One region of the Curtobacterium sp. LFS079 genome, then DNA from elsewhere that is predicted to be linked to it. Evidence: predicted binding sites of a transcription regulator. Region 1 holds the regulator's gene; the other holds the start of a gene.

Region 1 (6,425 bases):
CTGCGCTACTGGATTCCGCTCGCGGAAATCGTCTTCGACTTCTTCGACATCCTCAAGTCCAAGACGCGGGGCTACGCTTCGCTGGACTGGAAGGCCGACGGCGAACAGGTTGCCGACCTCGTCAAGGTGGACATCCTGCTCCAGGGCGAACAGGTGGACGCTTTCAGCGCCATCACGCACCGCGACAAGGCCTACGCCTACGGCGTGATGATGACGTCGAAGCTGCGCGAACTGATTCCGAGGCAGCAATTCGAGGTGCCCATCCAGGCGGCCATCGGCTCCCGGATCATTGCCCGCGAAAGCATCCGCGCCATCCGCAAGGACGTGCTGGCCAAGTGCTACGGCGGTGACATCACCCGTAAGCGCAAGCTGCTCGAAAAGCAGAAGGAAGGCAAGAAGCGCATGAAGATGGTGGGCCGTGTGGAGGTCCCCCAGGAAGCGTTCATCGCCGCCCTTACCACCGACGAGTCCAAGGACAAGGCCAAGAAGTAGTGCCAAGCGCCCTGCCTCTCGGCGATCCGGCACCTGCGGACGGACTGCTGCCCCCGCAGGTGCTGGACGGCGTCGAGCACCGGAATTTCGGGCTGTACGTCCACATCCCGTTCTGCGCCGTACGCTGCGGATACTGCGATTTCAACACCTACACGGCCAAGGAGCTGGGCGGCGGCGCCTCCCAGGACGCCTACGCGGGAACGGCGGTAGCCGAGGTCGACTTCGCGGCCCGCGTCATGGAAGCCTCCGGGCTGCCGGCCCGCAAGATCAGTACCGTCTTCTTCGGCGGCGGCACTCCCACGCTGCTCCCCGCCGAAGACCTCGCACGGATCCTGGCTGCCGCCGTCGGGCATTGGGGACTGGAGGCGGGTGCCGAAGTCACCACCGAAGCGAACCCGGATTCAGTCACGCCGGAGTCCCTGGAACTGCTGGCGAAGGCCGGCTTCACCCGAGTGTCCTTCGGCATGCAGTCCGCGGTGCCGCACGTGCTGAAGGTACTGGACCGTACCCACAGCCCCGAACGGGTGCCCCAGGCGGTGCAGTGGGCCCGCGACGCCGGCCTCGACGTCAGCCTGGACCTCATCTACGGCACACCGGGCGAATCGATGCAGGACTGGCGCACCTCGCTGGACACAGCGTTGTCCTACGGGCCGGACCACATCAGCGCCTACGCGCTGATCGTCGAGGAGGGCACCAAGCTCGCCGCCCAGATGCGCCGCGGCGAAGTCCCGGGAATCGACGACGACGATCACGCCGCCAAGTACGAGCTCGCAGACCAACTCATTTCCGCCGCCGGCCTGTCCTGGTACGAGGTCAGCAACTGGTTCAGGACGCCGGAGCACGCCTGCCGCCACAACCTGGCTTACTGGCGCGGGGACGACTGGTGGGGCATCGGCCCCGGTTCGCATTCGCACATGGGCGGGGTCCGGTGGTGGAACGTGAAGCACCCCACGGCCTACGCCAACCGGCTTGCCACAGGGGAGTCCCCGGCGGCGGGGCGCGAAACCCTCGACGCCGGCACGCGCGAAATGGAGCGCATCATGCTGGAGGCCCGGCTGGGGAGCGGGCTGGAAGTTGACGCGCTCGACGCCGTCGGCCGGCACGCCGTCGCCGGCCTGATCGCCGACGGGCTGGTGGAGCCGGCAGCCGCCTTCAAGGGACGCCTTGTCCTGACCCTGAAGGGCCGTCTCCTGGCCGATGCCGTGGTGCGCCGGCTGCTGCCCGAATAGGGGCAGGCTGCCACCTGTTCAGCCGTTCCTGCCGGGAATATCATGTGCGTGGACGCCCGGCAATCCGCTCTGGCTGGCCGGTTCCGCCCGCTGTGTGAAGACCAATGCTGGGAGGGATCATGTCTTCGATTTCAGCGCAGTCCCCGTTCGGCGTTCCCTGGCGGAGCGCACTTCTTTTCCTCGCAGTGGTGGCAGGATTCCTGCTGCTTTCCCTGATGACCTTCGACCCGAAGGTGGGAACGGCCGCCTGGGTCATAAGGATCGCAGGCACGGTTGTCTGGGTCGCTTTTGCCGCGTACCTGGGTTACCGGGACATCGTCCAGAAGCAGGGCAACGGACCGCAGGACATCGACCATGTCCCCTTCGACCGGTGGTCATGGGTCCATGCCTCGGCCGGGGCCATGCTCGGGTTCTGGTCGGTGCCCCTGGTCCTGGTTGCGGCCATCACCATCGGCTGGGAATTCTTCGAAAAGTACGTGCCCGGCTTCGGCGAGAAGGAGACTCTGGCGAACCGCGTGGTCGACGTGCTCGGCGCCTGGCTCGGCTGGGTGCTGCTCGCGCTGCTCATTGCCACGCTGGAGAATGATCCGGTGCCATTTGTGTTGCCGTCCGCGGACGCGTGGATCCGGAACCTCTAGGCCAGCCGGCTACTTGATCCAGCGCAGGTTGAAGCGGTACCTGTGCGGCTGGCCGTGGTTGACCCGGATGCCCGCTGAAACCGCGAAGCAGGTCAGCCCAACCCAGATGGCCGTGGCCAGCACCGCAAACAGGTTGCCCACGGCCGGCAGGATCACGAGGATGTTGGCGATCACGGCCGCGATGGTGGGCGGCAAAGTGAAGTTGAGTGCTTCCTTGGACTCCTGGGCGGTGAACGGTCCGCGGTCCCGGAAGATCAGGTAGATCAGCAGCGCCGGGACGCAGCCGAGGATCCCGCCGAAGTGGGCCAGGGTTGCCCACTGGCGGTCTTCGCCCGCGGTCAGGGGCAGAGCGTTGGCGGGGACGCCGTGGTACTGGGGCTGGCCCTTCGGAGCGTCCATCCCGTCGGGAGCGTTCTCTGCCACTGTGTCTTCCTTAAGGCGCTTGGGTCCGGTGGTGTTGCTGTCCCAGAATACTGGGTCGGGAGTGCATGCGGAGACCAGGTGCGCGGCATGGCGCCTTGCCGGTCCCCGGGGAGATACGGGCTCAGGGGGCAGTCAGGAAGTCGATGACCTCTTCCACGCGGCCCAGGAGGGAAGCTTCGAGGTCTGCGTAGCTGCGCACCGCGCCCAGGAGTTTCTGCCAGCCAAGGCCGACGTCTTCGGCTGTGGCATGCGGCCAAGCGAAGGCCTTCAGGATGCCCGTCTTCCAGTCGGATCCGCGGGGGATTTCCGGCCAATGATCGATACCGAGGGTCCTGGGCCGGATGGCCTGCCACACGTCCACATAGGGGTGCCCGACGATGAGGACGTTCCCTGCCGCACCCGGCAGGGCCATCGCCTCGGCGGCGATGCGGGATTCCTTGGAATCCGGCACCAGGTGGTCAACCAGGATGCCGAGCTTGCGCCCAGGGCCGGGGGAGAAGCCGGCGACGGCGGCCCTCAGGTCGTCGATGCCGTGCAGGGGCTCGACGACGATGCCCTCCACGCGGAGGTCGTCACCCCAGACTTTCTCGACGAGTTCGGCGTCGTGCTTGCCTTCCACCCAGATGCGGCTGGCCTTGGCCACTTGGGCGCGCTGTCCGGCCACCTTGACGGAACCGGACGCGGTGCGGCCCGCAGGGGCGGCGCCGGGCGCCGCACGCGATACCGGAGGAAGGAGCTTGACCGGCTGTCCGTCCAGCAGGAAGCCGAACCCGAGCCGGAAGGACTTGGTCCTGCCGTGCCGGTCTTCAAGGGCGACAATGTGCATGCCTCCGGACTTTTCGATGCGGACCACCGCGCCCACCCAGCCGGACTGCACGTCCTCGAGGACCATTCCGTGCTCGGCCGGAACCTCGGGAAGCGCCCGTTTGGCGGGAGCGGAAAGCGCTCCGGGGCCCCAGTTGTCGTAGGACACAGTGTCACACCACTTCGCTGTCGGGGATTGTTCCGGCTGCCGGAAGGCGCCGGCCGCGGGCGAAGCTTGTTCGCCGCGAGCGGTACCAATGCTAACAACGGTCCGGCACATACTAGACTTGTTAGCACTTGGGCATGTTGAGTGCTAAGACTTGCGGGATCCGCCAAGGCGGCGGCCGCGGGACAGATGTAAGAGAATCCAGGGGCGGGAAGGTCCGAGGGAGGCAGGCATGAGCGAGCCACGCAAGCTGGAAGTGCTGCGTGCCATCGTCGAAGACTACGTGCACTCGCGCGAACCCGTCGGCTCGAAGGCGTTGGTGGAACGGCACCATCTGGGCGTTTCCAGTGCCACCATCCGCAATGACATGGCCCTCCTCGAAGAAGAAGGCCTTATCGCGGCGCCGCACACCAGCGCCGGGCGCATTCCCACGGACAAGGGCTACCGGCTCTTCGTGGACCGCATTTCGGCGGTGAAGCCGCTTTCCGCGGCGGAGCGCCGGGCCATCCACTCGCTTCTGGAGGAATCCGGCGACGTCGAGGACATCCTGGAGCGCACGGTCCGGTTGCTTTCGCAGCTGACCAACCAGGTCGCCGTCGTCCAGTACCCGCATTCCAACCGGGCCAAACTGCGGCACATTGAGTTCGTGCTCCTGGCACCGCGGCAGGTGCTCGTGGTGCTGATCGCAGACAGCGGCAAGGTCGAACAAAGGGTCGTCGACGCCGGAATGGACGTGAGCGACGAAGACCTCACCCTGCTGCGCGGACGGTTCCTCGCCAGTATCGCCGGGGCGCCGCTGGCGCACCTGCCGCAGCTGCTGGCTCCCGTGGTCGCGCTCTGCCCGCCGTCACTGCAGGGTACGGCCGCCGTGCTGGCCCGCGGCCTGGACAAGCTGGCGGAAAGCAGCCGTGACGAACGGATGATGATGGCTGGCACCGCCAACCTCGCCCGGTCCAACGTCGACTTCCCGTTGAGCATCGGCCCGGTCCTGGAAGCATTGGAAGAGCAGGTGGTCATGCTCCGCCTGCTCTCCGAAATGGCCGAGGATCCGCGCGGCGTCACAGTCAGCATCGGCCGTGAAAACCCGTACGACGGATTGTCCGAAGCCTCCGTGGTCGCCACCGGGTACGGGCCGGGGTCCGCCGCGAAGATCGGGATCCTCGGGCCCACCCGTATGGACTATCCCAGCAGCATGGCCGCCGTCCGAGCGGTGGCACGTTACCTTTCGAGGATCCTCGGCAGCTGAGGCCAGCCGGATCCGTCGCAGCAAGAACAGCAGGACAACAAGGAAGAGATACAGATTTTGAGCAGCCACTACGACGTCCTGGGCGTCTCGCCGGAAGCTACCGGCGAGGAGATCAAGAAGGCTTACCGCAAGCTCGCGCGGAAACTGCACCCCGACGTCAACCCGGGGGAGGACGTCGCCGAGCAGTTCAAGGCCGTCACCCACGCCTATGAGGTCCTCTCCGACCCCCAGAAGCGCCGCGTCTATGACGCCACAGGCAACGAGAACGGTACGGACAACGGCTTCGGCGGCGGCTACGCAGGCCAGGGCTTCGCCTTCCAGGACATCTTCGACACCTTCTTCGGCGGTGGTGGCGGAATGCAGGGCCCGGCTTCACGCACCCGCCGCGGACAGGATGCGCTGATCAGCGTCCGTGTGGACCTCAAGGACGCCGTCTTCGGAGTGAACAAGAAGCTCGAGGTGGACACCGCCGTCGTCTGCCCCAGCTGCGACGGCTCCTGCTGCCAGCCGGGCACCCACCCGGAACGCTGCGACATCTGTGGCGGCAGCGGCCAGGTCCAGCGCGCAGTCCGCTCCATCCTCGGCCAGGTCATGACCGCCGCCCCCTGCGGTTCCTGCGAGGGTTTCGGCACCGTCATCAAGGACCCCTGCAACGAGTGCAACGGCCAGGGCCGCATCCGCAGCCGCCGTTCGCTGACCATCAAGGTGCCTGCCGGCGTCGGCACGGGCACCCGGATACAGCTTTCCGGCCAGGGTGAAGCCGGTCCCGCCGGCGGTCCGTCCGGCGACCTGTACGTCGAGATCCGCGTCAACGGCGATGCCACCTTCACCCGCGAGGGCGATGACCTGCACGCGACCCTCAGCGTGCCCATGACCGCGGCCGCGCTCGGCACCGAGCTCACGTTCGACACCTTCGACGGGCCGCAGGAAGTCGACGTCAAGTCCGGCACCCAGTCCGGCGAGGTCATCACCCTCCGGGGCCTCGGCGTCACCCACCTGCGGGGTTACGGCCGCGGCGACCTGAAGGTGCACCTGCACGTCGAGACTCCCGGCAAGCTCGACGCCGCCCAGGAGGACCTGCTGCGCCAGCTCGCCAAGCTGCGCGGCGAACAGTTCACCGAAGGCAAGCTGGTTGCCAGCGGCGGCATGTTCGCGAAGCTGCGGGACAAGCTCGGTAACCTGTAGCCCCGGTAACCTTTAGCAATGAGCAACCCCGTCTTCTTCGTCCCGGCCGGTGCTCTTGAGGGTTTGGTGCCCGGCGGCACCTTCGTCCTCGACGGCGCCGAAGCCCGCCACGCCGTCACGGTCAAGCGCCTCGAAACCGGGGAAGCCGTGGACATCGCCGACGGCGCCGGCACCCGGCTGGTGGGCCGGGTCCTCGAAGCGGGCCAGGGGACTTTGACGGTCGAGGCCGTGGAGCTCCGCGA
Region 2 (6,425 bases), on a different contig from region 1:
CTCGATCTCGGCACGGATCTGGGCCACGCGGCCGGCGATCTGCTCGGCGTCGCCGGCACCTTCGACGATGGTGGTCTCGTCCTTGGTGACGACAATCTTGCGCGCCTGGCCCAGCAGTTCGAGGCTGGCGTTCTCCAGGCTGAGGCCGACCTCGGAGGAGATGACCTGGCCACCGGTGAGGATGGCGATGTCGGCGAGCTGGGCCTTGCGGCGGTCACCGAAGCCCGGTGCCTTGACGGCGACGGACTTGAAGGTGCCACGGATCTTGTTGACGATCAGGGTGGCCAGGGCCTCGCCCTCGATGTCTTCGGCGATGATCAGCAGCGGCTTGTTGGACTGCATGACCTTCTCCAGGACCGTGACGAGTTCCTTCACGTTGGAGATCTTGGAGTTGACGATCAGGATGTACGGGTCTTCGAGGACCGTTTCCTGGCGCTCTGCGTCGGTGACGAAGTAAGCCGAGATGTAACCCTTGTCGAAGCGCATGCCCTCGGTGAGCTCAAGCTCCAGGCCGAAGGTGTTGGACTCCTCGACGGTGATGACACCTTCCTTGCCGACCTTGTCCAGGGCTTCGGCGATGAGGCTGCCGATTTCGGTGTCGCCGGCGGAGATCGACGCGGTGGCGGCGATTTCTTCCTTGGTTTCGATTTCCTTGGCGGAGTTCAGCAGTTCGGCGATGACGGCGTCAACGGCCTTCTCGATGCCGCGCTTGAGGGACAGCGGGTCGGCACCGGCGGCAACGTTGCGCAGGCCTTCCTTGACCAGGGCCTGCGCCAGCACGGTAGCGGTGGTGGTGCCGTCGCCAGCGACGTCATCCGTCTTCTTGGCAACTTCCTTGACCAGCTCGGCGCCGATCTTCTCGTAAGGATCGTCGAGCTCGATCTCCTTGGCGATGGAAACACCATCGTTGGTGATCGTGGGGGCGCCCCACTTCTTCTCGAGGACGACGTTGCGGCCACGCGGGCCGAGGGTGACCTTGACGGCGTCGGCGAGGATGTTCAGACCCCGCTCGAGACCGCGGCGTGCCTCTTCATCAAATGCAATGATCTTGGCCATAACGGCGGTAGTCCTTTCGGGACAGTCGATAAGAAGGAGCCCTGCAGTGGTGCCCGCGACGGACGGCCCGTTCCTTGCGGCCTCTGTATGCCGCGCAGTCCGAACCTCACCCCAGCAAGGTTTCTTGATCCCCCTGGCACTTATGCGTCCCCTAAGCGGCCGGAGCCGGCAGCGGATTAGCAGTCGATGCCAGTGAGTGCTAAGTCAATAATTAGCACTCACCCGTGGAGAGTGCAAGCAGTAGCCTGCCCGGACAGCCAAGTAGCGGGACCGTGTTCGCCAGCAGTGATCATCCGCAGCTCATGAAGCGGAGGAGCGTGTGGCCGTTTCCTTGCCGTCAACCTTCGCTGTGTTGTCCGGGCCGTAGGTCAAAACCATGTAGTTCGCCGAAGTGATGTCACCATTGGCGTCGAAGCCGATGGAGCCTGATTCGCCCTCGTAATCGGGCGTCTTGCCGGCCTTCAGGACCTCGAGGCATTCCCGGTAGCTGCTGCAGGCGGTCCGCTCCCCTGCGGCGGCGGCCTTCGGCATCACCCCGCCGGAGACGGTGGTGAGCCACGCCGCGACTGACGCTCCGGCGTCGTCCTCCGCTGCGGCTGCGGCAATGGCCGCCAGGTTCACGGCGTCAAACGTTTCGGCCGCGAAGGTCATGTCCTTCAATCCCGGGTCGACACCCACCAGTTCATTCTGGAAGTCCGTCCCCGGGAAGGCCCCGGGCAGCACTCCACGCGCGCCGTCCAGGCCGCCGGCACCCAGTTCGCTGCCGTACTGGCGGATGGCGCCGTCGCTGAGGATCAGTTTCTTTCCGGAGATTCCCGCGTTGACCAGCTCCGAAAGGGCAGCCTGCGCACCGCGCCGGGCAACGAGGACGACGGCGTCCGGGGCCGCATCCTTGAGCGTCGCGACGGCGGATCCGGCCTTGCCTTCGGCGAAGCCTGCCGCCGGCAGGACCTCCATGCCGAGCCGCTTGGCAGCGTCAGACACGGCGTCGGAGACCTGGCTGCCGTAGTCGCTGCTTTCGTGCAGCACGGCGAGCCGCCGGGCTCCGCCGTCGCGGGCAAGCTTTGCCAGCACGCTCCCTTGCACCGAATCGGCGGGCGCGGTGCGGAAGTAGTACCCTCCGCTCTTGTAACTGCTAAGTGCCGTTGACGTATTGGCAGGCGAAATCACCGGCACTTTGGCCCGGGCAAGGACGTCGATCGCCGCCGGGGCATGGCTGGAATCACTTGGTCCGATCACGACGTCGGCATGGGCGTCAAGCAGGGAGCGCGCCTGGGCGCCGGCGTCCCGGTTGAACGCCGCGGCATCGGCCGCGGGAGCGGGCGGGATCAGCTCCACAGGCCGGCCCTTGTGCCCGCCGGCAGCATTGATCTGTGCGATGGCAAGTTTGGCGGCAGCGAGTTCCGAGGAGTTCAGGAACGCCGAATCGCCCGAATTGTCGAGGATCAGACCGATCCTGAGGGTCCCGTCGCCGCTGGCTTCGACGCGGTCCAGGCGGGCATTTCCGCTCGGCGCGGCGCATGCCGGGATGCCGAAGAGCAGTCCCGGGACAAGGGCCAGCGCCCACAGACGGTGGTTGAACACTGGACGCCGGCGGAGCGCAGAAGGCACTAGATCAACCGGACGCTCTCTGCCTGCGGCCCCTTCTGGCCTTCGCCGAGTTCGAATTCCACCCGCTGGCCCTCTTCAAGGGCGCGGAAGCCGTCCATCTGGATGGCTGACCAGTGCACAAAGACGTCATCCCCGGTTTCATCCACAGTGATGAAGCCGTACCCCTTTTCGGCGTTGAACCATTTAACGGTCCCCAAAGCCATGTTCCCCACACTTTCAGTTTGCGTGCCGCCCCCGGGATCTCCGGAGCAGCTTCCACTACTGTAACCAAGCTCATGCGTGCGGGGGACGGCGGGGCGGGCATTGGGGACCAATGTTATTCACGCGTAACCGGCCGGGCCCACGACGGCGAGGGTTCCCTGGCCGAAGCGGAGCGAGGTCCAGTGGGGCTTAGTTGTACCCAGGGCCGAGGACGACGACGACCGGAACCTGGTACTGCGCGGTGTCCAGCAGTTCGGTGATGCCCAGGAGCTTGCCGAGCGCTTGTGCGTTGCCCTTCTGTGCCGGACCGTTGTAGAAGATCGCTGAGCCTTGCTGCGGCGCGCCCCGCCAGTTGCCGACGTCGGACAGCACCCAGCCGTCGTTCTGCACAGTCGTGGAAACCCTGCCGGCAAGGCCGCTGACGCCGGCACCGTTGTAGACAGCCACCGGAGTGGTCTTGTCGATGGCGGGAGCGCTTGGTGTCGGAGTCGGGGTGGGCGTGGGACTTGTGCTGGGGCTCGCACTGGGAGTGCGGCTTGCGGAGGGCGATGCCGAACCACTCTGCAGCGAGGCGCTCTGCTGGCTCTGCGGCGCCGACGAGGGGGCGGATTTTGGCAGGATCAGGAAAGCAGTCAGGCCGACCACCAGGGCCAGGGCGCCGAGGATCAGGACCGGCCACAGCGCCGGACGGGGTGCCGCTGCGACAACGCGGTGGACGCCCTGGCGCGAAGAGTTCTGCGGCACACGGTCGAATTCATCGCGGGCGAATTTGGTCATGATGAGACGGTCCTTGCTGCTTGCTGCTGGAATCAGCCCTGCACCGAAGCGCCGGCTCAGGCGTCGGATCCGAGGCGGCGGGCAGTGCGGGCCCGCTGACGTGACGTACGTAGTCTACGCAATCTCTTCACCAGCATGGGGTCATGCGCCAAGGCAGCTTCCGAGTCGATGAGCGCATTAAGCAGCTGGTAGTAGTGGGTTGCCGAAAGGTCGAAAAGTTCCCGGATGGCCTGTTCCTTGGCTCCGGCGTACTTCCACCACTGGCGTTCCAGGGCCAGCATCTGCTGTTCCCGTACACCGAGCGGGGAATCGCTGCGGACCTCAGCGGTGAGGTCATCCAATGCCCATCCGCCGCTTCCGGGCGCCATGGTTTCCTGCGCGGGCTCTGCCACGACACGCTCCTTCGACGCTTGCCAACACAATCCCTCCCCATGGTATCCGCCGAATAACAGCTGTGTCATTTAGCCGGGCCGTTTCGCGGCCGGGCCGGGCACGGGAAGAATGGAACCGTGGGAAGCGACGACGCTCTGTTTGAACTGGAAACCGGAAGCAGCTCCGCGGATTTCGAGGAGCTCTGCGGCCTGCCGCTGTCCGCGCTCGTGGCCCCGGACTGGGCCGACGCACTTGCCGGAGTGGAGGCCGAACTCCGCTCGGTGTTGGGGTTCGTTGCCTCGGAGGCGGCCCGCGGTACAGAGGTCCTGCCCGCCGCGGCAGACCTGCTGCGTGCGTTCCGCCAGCCCCTTTCCGGCGTGAAGGTGCTGATCCTGGGCCAGGATCCCTACCCGACGCCTGGCCACCCCATCGGACTCTCCTTCTCGGTGTCTGGACGCACCCGGCCGATTCCCCGCAGCCTGGCGAACATCTACCGCGAAATGGAATCCGACCTCGGCCTGCCGCCGCGGACGCATGGTGACCTCAGCGCCTGGAGCCGGGAAGGAATCCTGCTGCTGAACCGCGTGCTGAGCGTCGCCGCGGGAGCCGCCGGGTCCCACCGGGGCAAAGGCTGGGAGGCTATTACGACGGCGGCAGTCACCGCCGTCGCCGGCCGCCGCACCGCGGACGGGAAGCGCAAGCCGCTGGTCGCCATCCTCTGGGGGAAGGACGCCGCGGCAGTACAACCACTCCTGGACGGAACGCCGTCGATCTCTTCGGCCCACCCGAGCCCCTTGTCCGCGGCCCGGGGCTTCTTCGGTTCGCGGCCCTTCAGCAGGGCCAACGAACTGCTGGTCGAACAAGGAGCGACGCCGGTCAACTGGGAGCTGCCGGCGCGCCCCTAGCCGCGTGGTTCCCTTCCCAACCTTCGCAAGCTCGCGTCGGGACCCTCGGGAAAACGCTTAGGCTTAGCTTGTGACTTCCCTCCCGGCCACCTCCTCCGCAAACCGCACCAGCCGCCCGCAGGTCAACCTGACCGTGCTGCGCACCGAACAGCTGTCGCCGCACATGGTGCGCGTGATCGCCGGCGGCCCCGGATTCGCGGACTATGCGAACAACGACTTCGTGGACCGCTACGTCAAGATCGTCTTCCCGCAACCGGGCGTTGCCTACGAAGAACCCCTGGACCTCTGGAAGATCCGGGAAACCATGCCCCGGGAACTCTGGCCCCACACCCGCACCTACACCGTGCGTTGGGTGGATGGGGAAGCGCAGGAACTGGCCATCGATTTCGTGGTCCACGGCGATGAGGGACTGGCAGGGCCGTGGGCACTGCAGGCGAAGCCCGGCGACAGCCTGGTCTTCACCGGCCCGGGCGGCGCTTACAACCCGGATCCCGAGGCCGACTGGCACCTGTTCGCCGGCGATGACGCCGCCCTGCCGGCTATTGCCGCCTCGATCGAATCCCTCCCTGCCGATGCCAGGGGCCTGGCGTTCCTCGAAGTGGACAGCGAAGGCGACGTGCTGGAGATCAAGGCGCCGGCCGGCGTCGAACTTTCCTGGCTCTTCCGCGGAGGCGCCACCGCGGGCTCCAGCGCCCTCCTGCTGGACGCAGTACGGGACGCCGCTTGGTTGCCCGGGCGCGTGCACGTGTTCGCCCACGGGGAGCGCGGCTACATGAAGGGCCTGCGCGACATATTCTTCCGCGAGCATGGATTGGAGCGCGGCCAGGTGTCGCTCTCCGGCTACTGGGCCCAAGGCCGCGTTGAGGACCAGTTCCAGGCCGAAAAGAAGCTTCCCGTAGGCCAGATCCTCTAGGGCTTCAGCGCCGCAGTGTCAGCGGCGACGCCGGACCCGGCGCCGCTCGTTGCTGGCCAGATTCTTGGTCAGCGGACGCGCCAGGTTGTCGCCCAGGACGATTCCTGCGGCGGTGGCGAGGACGATTGCCCCGGCGTTGAGCATGCCGCCGGCCCCGGCAAGGATGTCCGCTTCCTCAAGGGTCAAGACATACATGGAACGGAATATTGTCAGGCCGGGCAGGAGGATCAGCGCCGCCGGAACGGCTACAACCAGCTGCGGCGCACCCAGCTTCAGCGCCACGATGCGCGCCAGGAGGCCGATCACTACCGCTGAAAGCGCCGGGGACAGGCGGGAGCCCATCCCCAGCGTCGAGGCTCCCCAGAGCACGAAGAAGCCCACCAGGCCGACCGCCGCCGTCGGGAGCAGCAACTTGAGCTGGGTCTGCTCCGTAATGCCGATGGCCACGACCGCCACCCCGATCAGAACCGCCTGCATCCACAAGGGATAGGCATCGGGAAAGGTCTGGGTGACGTCGATCGCCTCGCTGCCCAGGCGGTCACCAAGCACCACGGCGACGGCGATGCCCGCGACGATTGCGCCGAACGTCA

The links. Region 1 encodes HrcA, which represses chaperone genes, less so after heat shock. Its sites were predicted from a motif close to TTNGCACTCGNNNNNNNCGAGTGCNAA; they were not measured.
Region 2: the regulator HrcA is predicted to act here: its motif matches at 1,233-1,259, upstream of groL (chaperonin GroEL).

What each region holds. Positions count from the first base shown of each region.
Region 1 is NZ_JBFPFO010000008.1:154,467-160,891, forward strand. It holds gene lepA (translation elongation factor 4) at 1-492, shown strand, start outside; gene hemW (radical SAM family heme chaperone HemW) at 492-1,721, shown strand; gene ACNQPB_RS14410 (hypothetical protein) at 1,841-2,359, shown strand; gene ACNQPB_RS14415 (DUF4870 domain-containing protein) at 2,369-2,782, opposite strand; gene ACNQPB_RS14420 (DUF3097 domain-containing protein) at 2,904-3,755, opposite strand; gene hrcA (heat-inducible transcriptional repressor HrcA) at 3,985-4,998, shown strand; gene dnaJ (molecular chaperone DnaJ) at 5,056-6,183, shown strand; gene ACNQPB_RS14435 (16S rRNA (uracil(1498)-N(3))-methyltransferase) at 6,202-6,425, shown strand, end outside.
Region 2 is NZ_JBFPFO010000010.1:111,048-117,472, forward strand. It holds gene groL (chaperonin GroEL) at 1-1,056, opposite strand, end outside; gene ACNQPB_RS15740 (ABC transporter substrate-binding protein) at 1,357-2,640, opposite strand; gene ACNQPB_RS15745 (cold-shock protein) at 2,667-2,870, opposite strand; gene ACNQPB_RS15750 (LytR C-terminal domain-containing protein) at 3,058-3,645, opposite strand; gene ACNQPB_RS15755 (DUF3263 domain-containing protein) at 3,702-4,037, opposite strand; gene ACNQPB_RS15760 (uracil-DNA glycosylase) at 4,155-4,922, shown strand; gene ACNQPB_RS15765 (siderophore-interacting protein) at 4,993-5,835, shown strand; gene ACNQPB_RS15770 (threonine/serine exporter family protein) at 5,854-6,425, opposite strand, start outside.